2 regions of the Streptomyces sp. NPDC023527 genome follow, and region 1 is predicted to be linked to the other one. Evidence: predicted binding sites of a transcription regulator. Region 1 holds the regulator's gene; the other holds the start of a gene.
The links. The regulator HrcA, encoded in region 1, represses chaperone genes, less so after heat shock. The targets are predictions, from matches to a motif close to TTNGCACTCNGNNNNNCNGAGTGCNAA.

Region 1 (7,263 bases):
AGCCGGCCCGCCGGCAGGGGGCGTGCCAGCCGGTGGCCCTGGCCCGCCCACAGGTTCATGGCCTGCGGATCGCCCAGCGCCGCGGCCGCCTTGCGCAGGCCGGACGTGAGGTAGTGGACCTGGGGGTACGCGGCGGGGGCGTACGGGCCGTGCTCCCGGATGAAACGGTTCACCAGGCCACGGGCCGGACGGCCGGAGAAGGCACGCGTCAACTCGGTGCCGACGAACAACGGGTCGGTCATGGCCTGCTTGTGCAGGGCGTGCGCACCCGACTCCGGGCAGACCAGGAAGGCGGTGCCCAGCTGCGCCGCGGACGCGCCGGCGGCCAGCACGGCCGCGATCTGCGCGCCGCGCATCAGGCCGCCCGCCGCGATCATGGGGACCCGTACGGCCTCGCGGACCTCGGCGAGCAGGGACAGCAGGCCGACGCCCGCGCCCGCGCCGTCCAGGTGCGGGTCGTCGCGGTGGGTGCCCTGGTGGCCGCCGGCCTCGATGCCCTGGACACAGACCGCGTCCGCGCCCGCCTGCTCCGCGGCCCGCGCCTCGGCGGCCGACGTCACGGTCACCACCGTCAGCGTGCCGACCTCGGCCAGCGACTCCACGACCGCGGCGGTCGGGCAGCCGAAGGTGAAGGAGACCAGCGGAACCGGGTCGTCGAGGAGGATCGCGAGCTTGGCGTCGTACGCGTCGTCGCAGCCCTGGTCGGGGTCGCCGAGCGGCGTCTCGTACCAGGCGGCCTCGCCGGCCAGCTGCTCGGCGTAGACCTCGACGGCGGCCGGGTCGGCGGCGGGGGGCTGCGGCATGAAGAGGTTCACGCCGAAGGGCTTGGTGGTACGGGCGCGGAGCTGCTTGATCTCCTCGTACATCGCGGCCGGCGTCTTGTAACCGGCGGCGAGGCAGCCGAGGCCGCCGGCTTCGGAGACGGCCGCGGCGAGCGGCGGGCCGGAGGCGCCGCCGGCCATGGGGGCCTGCACGATCGGGTGCCGGTGCAGACCGGTCAGCGCGGCCGCCCCCCTGGATTCAAAAGCCATGACCACATCGTGTCACAGGACGATGTGGTCGTCGGCCCTGCCGGACGGGCGTTCCCGGGGCTCCGCCCCGGGCCGCGGCCCACGAAAACGGGGCGGTCCGGAAGATCCGGCCCGCCCCGCTTACGAAGAGACGTCTACCGCCCGTTGAACGCGTCCTTCAACCGCGAGAACAGGCCCTGCTGGCCCGGCTTGAACTCGCCCATCGGGCGCTCCTCGCCGCGCAGCTTCGCGAGCTGGCGCAGGAGGTCCTCCTGCTGCGGGTCGAGCTTGCTCGGGGTGATCACCTCGACGTGGACGACGAGGTCACCGCGGCCGCCGCCGCGCAGGTGCGTGACGCCGCGCTGGTGCAGCGGGATCGACTGGCCCGACTGCGTGCCCGGCCGGATGTCGATCTCCTCGACGCCGTCCAGGGTCTCCAGCGGCACCTTGGTGCCGAGAGCCGCGGCCGTCATCGGGAGGGTGACCGTGCAGTGCAGGTCGTCGCCGCGCCGCTGGAAGGTCGGGTGCGGGGTCTCGTGGATCTCGACGTAGAGGTCGCCGGCGGGGCCGCCGCCGGGGCCGACCTCGCCCTCGCCCGCGAGCTGGATGCGGGTGCCGTTGTCGACGCCGGCCGGGATCTTGACGGTCAGCGTGCGGCGCGAGCGAACACGGCCGTCGCCGGCGCACTCCGGGCACGGGGTCGGCACCACGGTGCCGAAGCCCTGGCACTGCGGGCACGGCCGGGAGGTCATGACCTGGCCCAGGAAGGAGCGGGTGACCTGCGAGACCTCGCCGCGGCCGCGGCACATGTCACAGGTCTGCGCGGAGGTACCGGGGGCCGCGCCCTCGCCGCTGCACGTGGTGCAGACGACGGCGGTGTCGACCTGGATCTCCTTGGTCGTGCCGAAGGCGGCCTCGTCGAGGGTCACTTCGAGACGGATCATGGCGTCCTGGCCGCGGCGGGTGCGCGAGCGCGGACCGCGCTGCGACGCCTGGCCGAAGAAGGCGTCCATGATGTCGGAGAAGTTGCCGAAGCCCGCGCCGAAACCACCGGCGCCGCCACCGCCACCGCCGGACGCGGAGAGCGGGTCGCCACCGAGGTCGTAGACCTGCTTCTTCTGCGGGTCCGAGAGCACCTCGTAAGCGGCGTTGATCTCCTTGAACCGCTCCTGCGTCTTGGGGTCCGGATTGACGTCCGGGTGCAGCTCGCGGGCGAGGCGGCGGAAGGCCTTCTTGATCTCGTCCTGCGAGGCATCACGCCGTACGCCCAGGACCGCGTAGTAGTCCGTGGCCACTTACGACTCCGCCAGGATCTGTCCGACGTAACGTGCCACTGCGCGTACCGCTCCCATCGTTCCGGGGTAGTCCATGCGGGTCGGTCCGACCACGCCGAGTTTGGCGACTGCCTCGTCGCCCGAACCGTAGCCGACGGCGACGACCGATGTGGAGTTCAATCCCTCATGAGCGTTCTCATGACCGATTCGCACCGTCATGCCCGAATCCGTGGCCTCGCCGAGCAGCTTCAGCAGGACGACCTGCTCCTCCAACGCCTCCAGCACGGGCCGGATCGTCAGCGGGAAGTCGTGACCGAAGCGGGTGAGATTGGCGGTACCGCCGATTATCAGCCGCTCCTCGGTCTCCTCGACCAGCGTCTCCAGCAGGGTCGCGAGGACCGTGGAAACGGTTCCCCGGTCCTCCTGCTCGAAGGACTCGGTGAGGTCCTGCACCAGCTGGGGCACATCCGCGAACCGCCGCCCGACGACCCGGCTGTTGAGCCGCGCCCGCAGGTCCGCGAGCGAGGTCTCCCCTATCGGCGCCGGGCAGTCGACCAGGCGCTGCTCGACCCGGCCGGTGTCCGTGATCAGGACGAGCATGACGCGGGCGGGAGCGAGCGAGAGCAGCTCCACGTGGCGCACGGTCGAGCGGGTCAGCGACGGATACTGCACCACCGCGACCTGCCGGGTCAGCTGCGCCAGCAGCCGGACCGTGCGGCCCACGACGTCGTCGAGGTCGACCGCGCCGTCGAGGAAGTTCTGGATGGCACGCCGCTCCGGCGTCGACAGCGGCTTGACGCCCGCCAGCTTGTCGACGAAGAGGCGGTAGCCCTTGTCGGTCGGGATGCGGCCGGCGCTCGTGTGGGGCTGGGCGATGAAGCCCTCGTCCTCCAGCGCGGCCATGTCATTGCGCACCGTGGCCGGGGACACGCCCAGGCGGTGCCGCTCGGTGAGGGCCTTGGAGCCGACGGGCTCCTCGGTGCCCACATAGTCCTGGACGATGGCGCGCAACACTTCGAGCCTGCGTTCGCTCAGCACCGCGCGCACCTCCAGTCCACCGTCTTACGGGGTCCTTCCCTGGCACTCAAAGGTCACGAGTGCCAGATCCCTCCAGCCAGTGTACGGCCGTGCACCACGGCCAGGGCAAGAGCCGTCCCCGCCGCGTGCCCGACCCACACCCGCGGTATGCCCACCGGGCGGGCAACGGTACCGCGCTCCGGCTAGCGTCCTGGTATGGAAAGCCATCAGGCGACAGCGCGTTGGGAACGGCTCGCGCCAGGGGTCGCACGCCGCAGAATGCCCGTGTGGGACGCCACGATCGGGGTGATCGCGGGTGAGACGGGCGTGCTGCTCGTGGACACCGGATCGACCGTACGGGAGGGCGCGGAGGTCCGCCGGGAGGTGGACGGGCTCTTCGGCCGCACAGTGACGCATATCGCTCTCACACATCCGCACTTCGACCATGTCTTCGGCACCGCCGCGTTCTCGGGGGCGCGGGTGTACGGGGCGGTCGGGCTCGACGACCTGCTCGCGCGCGAGCGCGACGAGCTGCGCCGGGACGCGGTGCGGCACGGCATGGCGCCCGAGGCCGCCGACGAGGCCGTCGAGCTGCTCGTACGCCCCCAACACCTGGTCTCCGGCGAGCTCACCCTCGACCTGGGCGGCGGCCGGCAGGCGCTGCTGGCCAATGTCGGACCGGGCCACACCGCGCACGACCTGGTGGTGCTCGTCGCGGGCTCGGGCGGGGCGCCCGAGGTCGTGTTCTGCGGCGACCTGGTCGAGGAGTCCGGCGAGCCGCAGGCGGGCCCGGACGCGCTCCCCCGGCAGTGGCCGGCGGCGCTGGACCGGCTGTTGGCGCTGGGCGGCGAGGACGCGGTGTACGTGCCGGGGCACGGGGCGGTGGTGGACGCCGGGTACGTGCGGCGGCAGCGGGACGCGCTGGCGGAGCGTTTCGGCGTGGCGTGAGCGCGGGGGCCGTGGCGTGAGCGCGGAGACCCTGGCGTGAGCGCGAGGGCCGTCTCGCGGGGTCTGGGACGCGGCCCCTTCCGTGATCCACAATGGCCCGCATGCGCAGCAGAGAGTACGGGCCCGATCTGACCCCGCCCTGGAAGAAGAACACCCCCGCCCCCGAGGTCGCGGCCGAACCCGATCTCGTCGTCGAGGAGGTCACCACGGGCTTCTGCGGCGCCGTGATCCGCTGTGAGAAGACGGCGCAGGGACCGACCGTCACCCTGGAGGACCGCTTCGGCAAGCACCGGGTGTTCCCGATGGAGCCGCGCGGGTTCCTCCTGGAGGGGCGCGTCGTCACGCTCGTACGCCCGAGCGCGCAGGGCCCCCGCACGCCGCAGCGGACCGCGTCCGGCTCCATCGCACTACCCGGTGCGCGGGCGCGGGTGGCACGCGCCGGGCGCATCTATGTCGAGGGGCGCCACGACGCGGAGCTCGTGGAGCGGGTCTGGGGTGACGACCTGCGCATCGAGGGCGTGGTCGTGGAGTACCTGGAGGGCATCGACGACCTGCCGGCCATCGTGCGCTCCTTCGCCCCGGGCCCGGATGCGCGGCTGGGGGTCCTGGTCGACCACCTCGTACCGGGCTCGAAGGAGTCCCGGATCGCGGCGGAGGTGACGGGCGAACACGTGCTGGTCGTGGGCCACCCGTACATCGACGTGTGGGAGGCGGTGAAGCCGTCCTCGGTGGGCATCGCGGGGTGGCCGCGGGTGCCGCGGGGGCAGGACTGGAAGACGGGCGTGTGCGGGGCGCTGGGGTGGCCGGCGAACACGGGGGCCGCTTGGCAGCGGATTCTGGGCTGCGTGCGGTCGTACAAGGACCTGGAGCCGGAGCTTCTGGGGCGGGTGGAGGAGCTGATCGACTTTGTGACGGTGGTCGATTAGGTGCTGGGAAGGCTCCGCAGCATGGACGTGTCCAGGGTGAGGTCGAGCGCGTCGATACGCAGCGAGTCTCCGAACTTGCATGTGCGCTGGTTCAGGTAACTCGCCTCATCGCCGACACCTGTGGGTTCGGTGAGCAGGAGACAGCTGGACTTGATCGGATCCACGATCAAATACGCGGGCACCCGCCCGGCCGCGTACATGGAGGACTTGAGCGAATAGTCGCGGTAGACGCTGCTCTTCGAAACCACCTCCATGACCAAAGTGACCGCCGGTGCGGGGATGATGCGACTGGAGTCCTCGATCTCTTCGGGGCCGACCACCACAAGATCCGGGATCGGCTCACTCGCTTCACCCGGGATGGTGATGTCCTGCGTCTGGAGCGGATACCAGCGATCAGAAAGGATCTGCCTCTGAACGAAGAGGACGTTCATGTTGTGCACCTTGCCAGGCGCCGACATCATCACGATTTCCCCCCGCAGCAGCTCAGCTCGCCAGCCCTCGGGAGCCTCGAAGTTCTCGAAGAACTCGATCTTCCTTCGGTCGTCCACAGCGGTCATCTCCGTGGTCCTCCACATCTGCCGCGTGCGTATAGCGGCAGCCTATGGACAGGTTAGGCGGGCCTGTGGCCCATGCGCGTCAGTTCACCCGAACAGGTGATCAGTCCACCAGATCACGGACTACGGCGTCCGCCAGCAGCCGCCCCCGCAGCGTCAGGACCGCGCGCCCCGCCTCGTACCGCTCGGCCTGGAGCAGCCCGTCCGCCAGCGCCTTCGCCGCCGCGCGGGCCCCCGCGGGCTTGAGCAGATCCAGCGGGCAGCCCTCCAGCAGCCGCAGCTCCAGCAGGATCCGCTCCACCCGCCGGTCCTCGTCCGGCAGGACCTCGCGGCCCGCGCCCGGGGAGCGCCCCTCGCTCAGGGCCTGCGCGTACGCGCCCGGGTGCTTGACGTTCCACCACCGCACGCCCCCTACGTGCGAGTGCGCCCCCGGGCCGGCGCCCCACCAGTCGGCGCCGCGCCAGTAGAGCTCGTTGTGGCGGCAGCGGCCGGCGTCGTCGGTGGCCCAGTTGGACACCTCGTACCAGCTGTAGCCCGCGGCCGTGAGCATGTCCTCGGCGATCAGATAGCGGTCGGCGTGGACGTCGTCGTCGGTCATGGGGACCTCGCCGCGGCGGATGCGCCGGGCGAGCTGGGTGCCCTCCTCGACGATCAGGGCGTACGCCGAGACGTGGTCCGGGCCGGCGCCGATCGCGGCGGACAGCGAGGCCCGCCAGTCGTCGTCGGACTCTCCCGGCGTGCCGTAGATCAGGTCGAGGTTGACGTGCTCGAAACCGGCGGCCCGCGCCTCCGCGACGCACGCCTCCGGGCGGCCCGGGGTGTGCGTACGGTCGAGGATCTTCAGGACGTGCTGTCGGGCGCTCTGCATGCCGAAGGAGATCCGGTTGAAGCCGCCCTCGCGCAGTTCCGCGAGATAGCGGGGGTCGACGGACTCCGGGTTGGCCTCGGTGGTGATCTCCGCACCGTCGGCGAAGCCGAATTCGTCGCGGATGGCGGCGAGCATCCGTACGAGATCGGCGGCGGGCAGCAGCGTGGGCGTGCCGCCGCCGACGAAGACGGTCTCGACGGGGCGCGGGTCGTCGCCCAGCACCTTCCGCGCGAGGCGGATCTCCTCGACGAGCGTGGCGGCGTAGTTGTCCCGGGAGGCCAGCGCCCCGCCGGAGCCGCGCAGCTCGGTCGCGGTGTAGGTGTTGAAGTCGCAGTACCCGCAGCGTGTCGCGCAGTACGGCACGTGCAGGTAGAACCCGAGGGGCCGCTGCCCGGCGCCCTGGAGGGCGTGGCGGGGCAGTGCCCCGTCCTCGGGCATGGGTTCGCCGTCAGGCAGTACGGAAGGCATGGGTCCATTGTCCGGCATCGGCCGGCCGAACCCGCCTCCTCGTCGCCGCCGGCCGGCTCAGCTCTCCCGGGTGCCCACGTACATCTCCTCGATCAGGTGCTTGTACTCGCGCTCCACGACCGGCCGCTTGAGCTTGAGGCTGGGGGTGAGCTCACCGTGCTCGACGTCGAGGTCGCGCGGCAGCAGCCGGAACTTCTT
Region 2 (7,263 bases), on a different contig from region 1:
GTGGCGATCGCCATCACCCACTCGGGCCGCACCACCGACGTCATCGAGCCGCTGCGGGTCGCCTTCGAGCACGGCGCGACGACCGTCGCGATCACCGGCCGGCCCGGCGGCGAGATCGCCCAGTACGCCGACCACGTCCTCACCACGTCCTCCGCACGGGAGAGCGAACTGCGCCCGGCGGCCATGTCGAGCCGCACCAGCCAGCTCCTCGTGGTGGACTGCCTGTTCATCGGGGTCGCCCAGCGGACGTACGTCACCGCGGCGCCCGCCTTGTCCGCCTCCTACGAAGCGCTCGCCCACCGCCACGCCCCGCGCCGCTGACCGGAGCGGCTCCCCGCAGGAAAGGCGCCGTCATGACCTCGTCCGCCGCCCACGCCGCGCTCCGCGCCGAGCTCGCCACGCTCACCACCGAGGCGTTCCGGCCCGAGCTCGCGGACATCGACCGGCTGCCGACCGTGGACATCGCGAAGATCATGAACGGTGAGGACGCCGGCGTCGCCGCCGCCGTCGCCACCCGGATCCCCGAGATAGCCGCCGCCATCGACGCGATCGCCACCCGGATGGCGCGCGGCGGGCGGCTGGTCTACGCCGGCGCGGGCACCGCGGGACGGCTCGGGGTGCTGGACGCCAGCGAGTGCCCCCCGACGTTCAACACCGACCCGGCGCAGGTCGTCGGGCTGGTCGCGGGCGGCGCGCGGGCGCTCGTCACGGCCGTGGAGGGCGCCGAGGACAGCGGCGAGCTGGCCGCGGGCGACCTGACGGCGCTGGGAATCGGGGCGGCCGACACCGTCGTCGGCGTCTCCGCCTCGGGCCGCACGCCGTACGCCGTCGGGGCGGTCGCGTACGCGCGGGGGGCCGGCGCGCTGACGGTCGGGGTGTCCTGCAACACCGGTTCCGCCCTCGGCGCGGCCGCCGAGCACGCCATCGAGGTCGTCGTGGGCCCCGAGCTGCTCACCGGCTCCACCCGGCTGAAGGCGGGCACCGCACAGAAGCTCGTCCTCAACATGCTCTCGACCATCACGATGATCCGGCTCGGCAAGACGTACGGGAATCTGATGGTCGACGTCCGCGCCTCCAACGAGAAGCTGCGCGCCCGCTCCCGGCGCATCGTCGCGCTCGCCACGGGGGCCTCGGACGCGGAGACGGAGGCCGCGCTGGAGGCGACGGGCGGGGAAGTGAAGAACGCCATTCTCGTCGTCCTCGCCGAGGTCGACGGCCCCACCGCGGCGCGGCTCCTGGCCGAGTCGGACGGTCATCTGCGCGCGGCGCTCCACATGGCGCGGGGCTGACGCCCGGCGCCCCACAGCAGGCAAGGCACGCACCACATGGCACCAGACGAGCCCACCGGCGGGGATTCCCGCGAGAAGCACAGCGCCACCGCCGCCGCCCTCCTGCCCCTCGTCGGCGGCGCCGCGAACGTCCTCTCCGTCACCCACTGCATGACCCGCCTGCGCCTGGAGCTGCGGGACCGCGCCCTGGTCCGGGACGCCGAACTCCGGGCGCTGCCCGGCGTGCTGGGCGTCGTCGAGGACGGCGAGTCGTACCAGATCGTCCTCGGGCCCGGCACGGTCGCGCGCGTCGCGCCCGAGTTCGCCCGCCTGGCGGAGGCGGCGCCGGTCACCGCCGAGGAGCTCGCCGTGCGGGGTGCGGCGCTGCGTGCCGAGCGGAAGGCCCGTAACGCCACGCCCGGCAAGGTGCTGCTGCGCCGGATCGCCGCCGTGTTCGTCCCCCTGATCCCGGCCCTGATCGGCTGCGGCATCGTCGCGGGCATCGGCGGCCTGCTGGCCAATCTGCACTGGCTGCCGGCGCTCGCTCCCTCGCTGACCGCCGTCGCGTCCGGCTTCATGTCCCTGATCGCGGTGTTCGTCGGCTACAACACGGCCAAGGAGTTCGGCGGCACCCCCGTCATCGGCGGCGCGGTCGCGGCGATCATCGTCTTCCCGGGCGTCGCCCAGGTGAGCGCCTTCGGCGAGAGGCTCGCGCCCGGCCAGGGCGGGGTGCTGGGCGCGCTGGGCGCGGCGCTGCTGGCGGCGGGGATCGAGAAGTGGTGCCGGCGCCGGGTGCCCGAGGCCCTGGACGTGCTGGTCACCCCGACGCTCACGGTCCTGGTCGCGGGCCTGGCCACGCTGTACGGGCTGATGTTCGTCGCCGGTGAGGTCTCCGGCGCCATCGGGCGGTTCGCCGACTGGCTGCTGGCCAACGGCGGCGCGGGCGCGGGCTTCGTGCTGGGCGGGCTGTTCCTGCCGCTGGTGATGCTGGGCCTGCACCAGGCCCTGATCCCGATCCACACGACGCTGATCCAGCAGCAGGGCTATACGGTCCTGCTGCCGATCCTGGCGATGGCGGGCGCGGGCCAGGTGGGCGCGGCGCTCGCGGTGTACCTGCGGCTGACGCGCAACGGCTCGGTCCGCCGGACCATCCGCTCCGCGCTCCCGGCGGGCCTCCTGGGCATCGGCGAGCCGCTGATCTACGGCGTCTCGCTGCCCCTGGGCCGCCCCTTCGCCACCGCCTGCGTCGGCGGCGCGTTCGGCGGCGGTTTCGTGGGGCTGCTCAACCAGCTGGGCGAGAAGGTCGGCTCCACCGCGATCGGCCCCTCGGGCTGGGCCCTCTTCCCGCTCCTGAAGGGCAACCACGGCCTGGCCGAGGCGGTGACGGTCTACGCGGCGGGGCTGCTGGTGGGGTACGTGGCGGGCTTCGCGGCGACGTACTTCTTCGGCTTCGGGCGGGACGCGCTCGCGGAGCTGAACGCCCCGAGGGCGGCACCCCCTTCGCAGGGAGTGCCGCCCTCGGCGTACAGCGTTCAGGACAAGTGATCCGGTGCGGATCAGAAGTCCATGTCACCGCCCGGCATGCCGCCCGGAGCGGCCGCGGAGGCCTTCTCCGGCTTGTCGGCGATGACGGCCTCGGTGGTGAGGAACAGCGCGGCGATGGAGGCGGCGTTCTGCAGGGCGGAACGCGTGACCTTCGCCGGGTCGATGATGCCCTCGGCGATCATGTCCACGTACTCACCGGTCGCGGCGTTGAGGCCGTGACCGACGGTGAGGTTGCGGACCTTCTCCACGACGACGCCACCCTCGAGACCACCGTTGACGGCGATCTGCTTGAGCGGGGCCTCCAGGGCCAGGCGCACGGCGTTGGCGCCGGTGGCCTCGTCGCCCTCGAGTTCCAGCTTCTCGAAGACCGCGGAGGCCTGGAGCAGGGCCACGCCACCACCGGCGACGATGCCCTCCTCGACGGCCGCCTTCGCGTTGCGAACGGCGTCCTCGATGCGGTGCTTGCGCTCCTTGAGCTCGACCTCGGTCGCGGCACCGGCCTTGATGACGGCCACGCCGCCGGCCAGCTTCGCGAGGCGCTCCTGGAGCTTCTCGCGGTCGTAGTCCGAGTCGCTGTTCTCGATCTCGGCGCGGATCTGGTTGACGCGGCCCTGAACCTGCTCGCTGTCACCGGCACCGTCGACGATGGTCGTCTCGTCCTTGGTGATGACGACCTTGCGGGCGCGGCCGAGCAGGTCGAGACCGGCGTTCTCCAGCTTGAGGCCGACCTCCTCGGAGATGACCGTGCCACCGGTGAGGATGGCGATGTCGCCGAGCATGGCCTTGCGGCGGTCGCCGAAGCCCGGGGCCTTGACGGCGACGGACTTGAAGGTGCCGCGGATCTTGTTGACGACCAGGGTCGACAGGGCCTCGCCCTCGACGTCCTCGGCGATGATCAGCAGCGGCTTGCCGGACTGCATGACCTTCTCCAGGAGCGGCAGCAGGTCCTTGACCGCGCCGACCTTGGAGTTGACGATCAGGATGTACGGGTCGTCGAGCGACGCCTCCATACGCTCCATGTCGGTGGCGAAGTACGCCGAGATGTAGCCCTTGTCGAAGCGCATACCCTCGGTGAGCTCCAGCTCCAGACCGAAGGTCTGGGACTCCTCGACGGTGATGACGCCTTCCTTGCCGACCTTGTCCATCGCCTCGGCGATGAGCTCGCCGATCTGGGTGTCGGCGGCGGAGATGGAGGCGGTGGAGGCGATCTGCTCCTTGGTCTCCACGTCCTTGGCCTGCTCCAGCAGGGCGGCGGAGACGGCCTCGACGGCCTTCTCGATACCGCGCTTGAGCGCCATCGGGTTGGCACCGGCGGCCACGTTGCGCAGGCCCTCGCGGACCAGGGCCTGGGCCAGGACGGTCGCGGTCGTCGTGCCGTCACCGGCGACGTCGTCCGTCTTCTTCGCGACCTCCTTGACCAGCTCGGCGCCGATCTTCTCGTACGGGTCCTCGAGCTCGATCTCCTTGGCGATGGAAACACCATCGTTGGTGATCGTGGGGGCGCCCCACTTCTTCTCGAGGACGACGTTGCGGCCCTTGGGGCCGAGGGTGACCTTGACGGCGTCGGCGAGCTGGTTCATCCCGCGCTCGAGACCGCGCCGTGCCTCCTCGTCGAACGCGATGATCTTGGCCATGTGAAGTGGTCCTCCCAGGACGGGGTGGATTGCTCCGGACCGCGCTGGCGCCCGCGACGGACGGCCGCCGAGCCGGACGGTTCCTTCCCGCCCTGCCCATCGACCTCACCGACGGTCCAAATCTGTCACTCTCACTCGGAGAGTGCTAACGCCAATGATTAGCACTCGACCCCACCGAGTGCAAGCGGTCCGAGTGGGATCCACTCGCTCCAGTGGCGCGCCGTCCACACCCGGGGGCTCCCCTCCCCACGTCGACCGGGGGCGCAAACACCTCTTGCGTGCGGACACACGTCGGGCCCGTACCCCTGTGTCGTGGGGTACGGGCCCGACCTGCGAGCTTCGTGAGCCGGTGTGGTCGATGCGCCGAGATCAGCCGACGGCGAGCTTGACCATGTCCGCCTGCGGCCCCTTCTGGCCCTGCGAGATCTCGAACTCGACTCGCTGACCCTCCTCGAGGGTGCGGTAACCGTCCATCTGGATCGCGCTGTAGTGGACGAAAACATCCGCACCACCGTCGACCGCGATGAAGCCGTACCCCTTCTCCGCGTTGAACCACTTGACGGTGCCCTGAGCCATGCCTAACTCCCCTATTACTGGCCCTTGCGCAGGACCGCACTTCGCGGACCCGGGTCAGACCTCACCCACGGATCGGAACCCTGCCGGGCGGCAGGGAAAACCCAGTTGGTGTGCGCCGGAACGCGTCGACCGCGGCCGAATGTATCCGCACGGATGCCCTCTGCAACAGGTCACTTGGACGAGAATTCTGGGCGCGGCCGAGAGTTGAAATGCGGCGAACTGGGCGTAACCCAGGGCAAGTCGGGCCGGGCATAACGCAAACAACCCGGCATTTCGTGCGCACACTTCGCGCACAACTTGACGGGTTCTCATATGCGTTCGGCACTGACGCCGGAGGGGGATCGTCACAACTGTATCGCGCTCAACAGACGGAATCGCCCCGTCCGCTTCACGGACGGGGCGATTCGGGGAGCGATTCCGCAGGAAGCCTTCGAAAAGGTCCGGCGGGGTCAGCCGCCGGCGACGGCGGGGATGATCGACACGCCCGCGCCGTCCGGCGTCGCCGTGCCGAGCCCCTGTTCGAAGCGCACGTCGTCGTCGTTGACGTAGACGTTCACGAAGCGGCGCAGCTTGCCGCTGTCGTCCAGCACGCGGGCCGCGATGCCGGTGTGGTTCTTCTCCAGATCGGCGATCACCTCACCGAGGGTCGCCCCTTCGGCGACGACCTCGGCCTTGCCGCCGGTGTAGGTGCGAAGGATGGTGGGGATGCGGACGCTGACGCTCATGGGGGTCATCACCTTTGCGTGAGGCCGGACGAAATCAGCCCGTCCGGCGTTTGAGGACCGGGGGCCCGGGGGCGGAGCCCCCGGTTTCGGGAAGGGGCGGGACTGGGGAAGAACCCCCTACAGCCCCGAGGACCGAAACGCCTCCAGCGACGGCCGGATCGTCACCGTGGGCTCAGCCGCCACAGCGTCAAGCGTCTTGAGCCCGTCCCCCGTGTTCAAGACCACCGTGGTCAGCGACGGATCCAGCACACCCGCTTCGAGAAGCTTCCGCGTCACCCCCACCGTCACCCCGCCCGCCGTCTCCGCGAAGATCCCCTCGGTGCGGGCGAGCAGCCGGATCGCGTCGACGATCTCCTCGTCCGTGACGTCCTCCACCGCCCCGCCGGTCCGCCGCGCGATGTCGAGCACGTACGGCCCGTCCGCGGGGTTGCCGATCGCGAGGGACTTCGCGATCGTGTCCGGCTTCACCGGCCGTACGACCTCGTGACCGTCCTTGAAGGCGCGGGAGACCGGCGAGCAGCCCGCCGCCTGGGCGCCGAAGATCTTGTACGGGCGGTCCTCTACCAGTCCGAGGGCGATCAGCTCCTTCAGCCCCTTGTCGATCTTCGTGAGCTGGGAGCCCGACGCGATGGGGATGACGATCTGGTCCGGCAGCCGCCACCCGAGCTGCTCGCAGATCTCGTACGCGAGGGTCTTCGAGCCCTCGCCGTAGTACGGGCGGAGGTTGACGTTGACGAAGCCCCAGCCCTCCCCCAGCGGGTCGCCGATCAGCTCGGAGCAGAAGCGGTTCACGTCGTCGTAGGTGCCCTCGATGCCGACGAGGTCGCCGCCGTAGACCGCGGCCATGACGACCTTGCCGGCCTCCAGGTCGTGCGGGATGAAGACGCAGGACTTGAACCCGGCGCGGGCGGCCGCGGCGCCGACCGCACCGGCCAGGTTCCCCGTCGAGGAGCACGACAGCGTCGTGAAACCGAAGGCACGGGCGGCCTCGACGGCGATGGCGACGACGCGGTCCTTGAAGGAGTGCGTGGGGTTGCCGGAGTCGTCCTTGACGTACAGGCCGCCGGTGACACCGAGCTCGCGGGCGAGGTTGTCGGCCTTGACGAGCTTGGTGAAGCCGGGGTTCAGGCCGGGCTTGTCCGCGACGTCGGCGGGGACGGGCAGCAGCGGGGCGTAGCGCCAGATGTTGTCCGGGCCGGCCTCGATGCGGCGGCGCAGCGCTTCCGGGTCGCCGGCGGGCAGTTCGTAGGCGACTTCGAGCGGGCCGAAGCAGGCGGCACAGGCGAAAATGGGACCGAGGTCGAACCGCTCTCCGCACTCCCGGCACGAGAGGGCGACGGCGGGACCGAGAGAGACCGAAGTCTTTGAGCTTTCAACGGCTTGCACAGCCATGGAGGCGAGGCCCTTTCTCCTCATCTTCCTCGCGGCGAACCTCGCCACGAGACGGAATTGGCACCTTCCCCACCGGGAGCCTCGCCTGAAAATCCGCGCCCGGAGGGCACCACTTGGGGTGGT

Region 2: the regulator HrcA is predicted to act here: its motif matches at 4,606-4,632, upstream of groL (chaperonin GroEL).

The regions. Positions count from the first base shown of each region.
Region 1 covers NZ_JBVHJJ010000002.1:447,841-455,103, reverse strand. Annotated here, with positions in the region: gene ACZ303_RS05530 (nitronate monooxygenase) at 1-1,031, opposite strand, end outside; gene dnaJ (molecular chaperone DnaJ) at 1,166-2,305, opposite strand; gene hrcA (heat-inducible transcriptional repressor HrcA) at 2,306-3,322, opposite strand; gene ACZ303_RS05515 (MBL fold metallo-hydrolase) at 3,581-4,249, shown strand; gene ACZ303_RS05510 (DUF3097 domain-containing protein) at 4,351-5,175, shown strand; gene ACZ303_RS05505 (Uma2 family endonuclease) at 5,172-5,732, opposite strand; gene hemW (radical SAM family heme chaperone HemW) at 5,833-7,065, opposite strand; gene ACZ303_RS05495 (AMP-dependent synthetase/ligase) at 7,123-7,263, opposite strand, start outside.
Region 2 covers NZ_JBVHJJ010000006.1:286,347-293,609, forward strand. Annotated here, with positions in the region: gene ACZ303_RS14490 (MurR/RpiR family transcriptional regulator) at 1-321, shown strand, start outside; gene murQ (N-acetylmuramic acid 6-phosphate etherase) at 354-1,289, shown strand; gene ACZ303_RS14500 (PTS transporter subunit EIIC) at 1,326-2,813, shown strand; gene groL (chaperonin GroEL) at 2,825-4,447, opposite strand; gene ACZ303_RS14510 (cold-shock protein) at 4,817-5,023, opposite strand; gene ACZ303_RS14515 (MoaD/ThiS family protein) at 5,473-5,748, opposite strand; gene thrC (threonine synthase) at 5,866-7,140, opposite strand; SAM riboswitch class I at 7,158-7,263, opposite strand, start outside.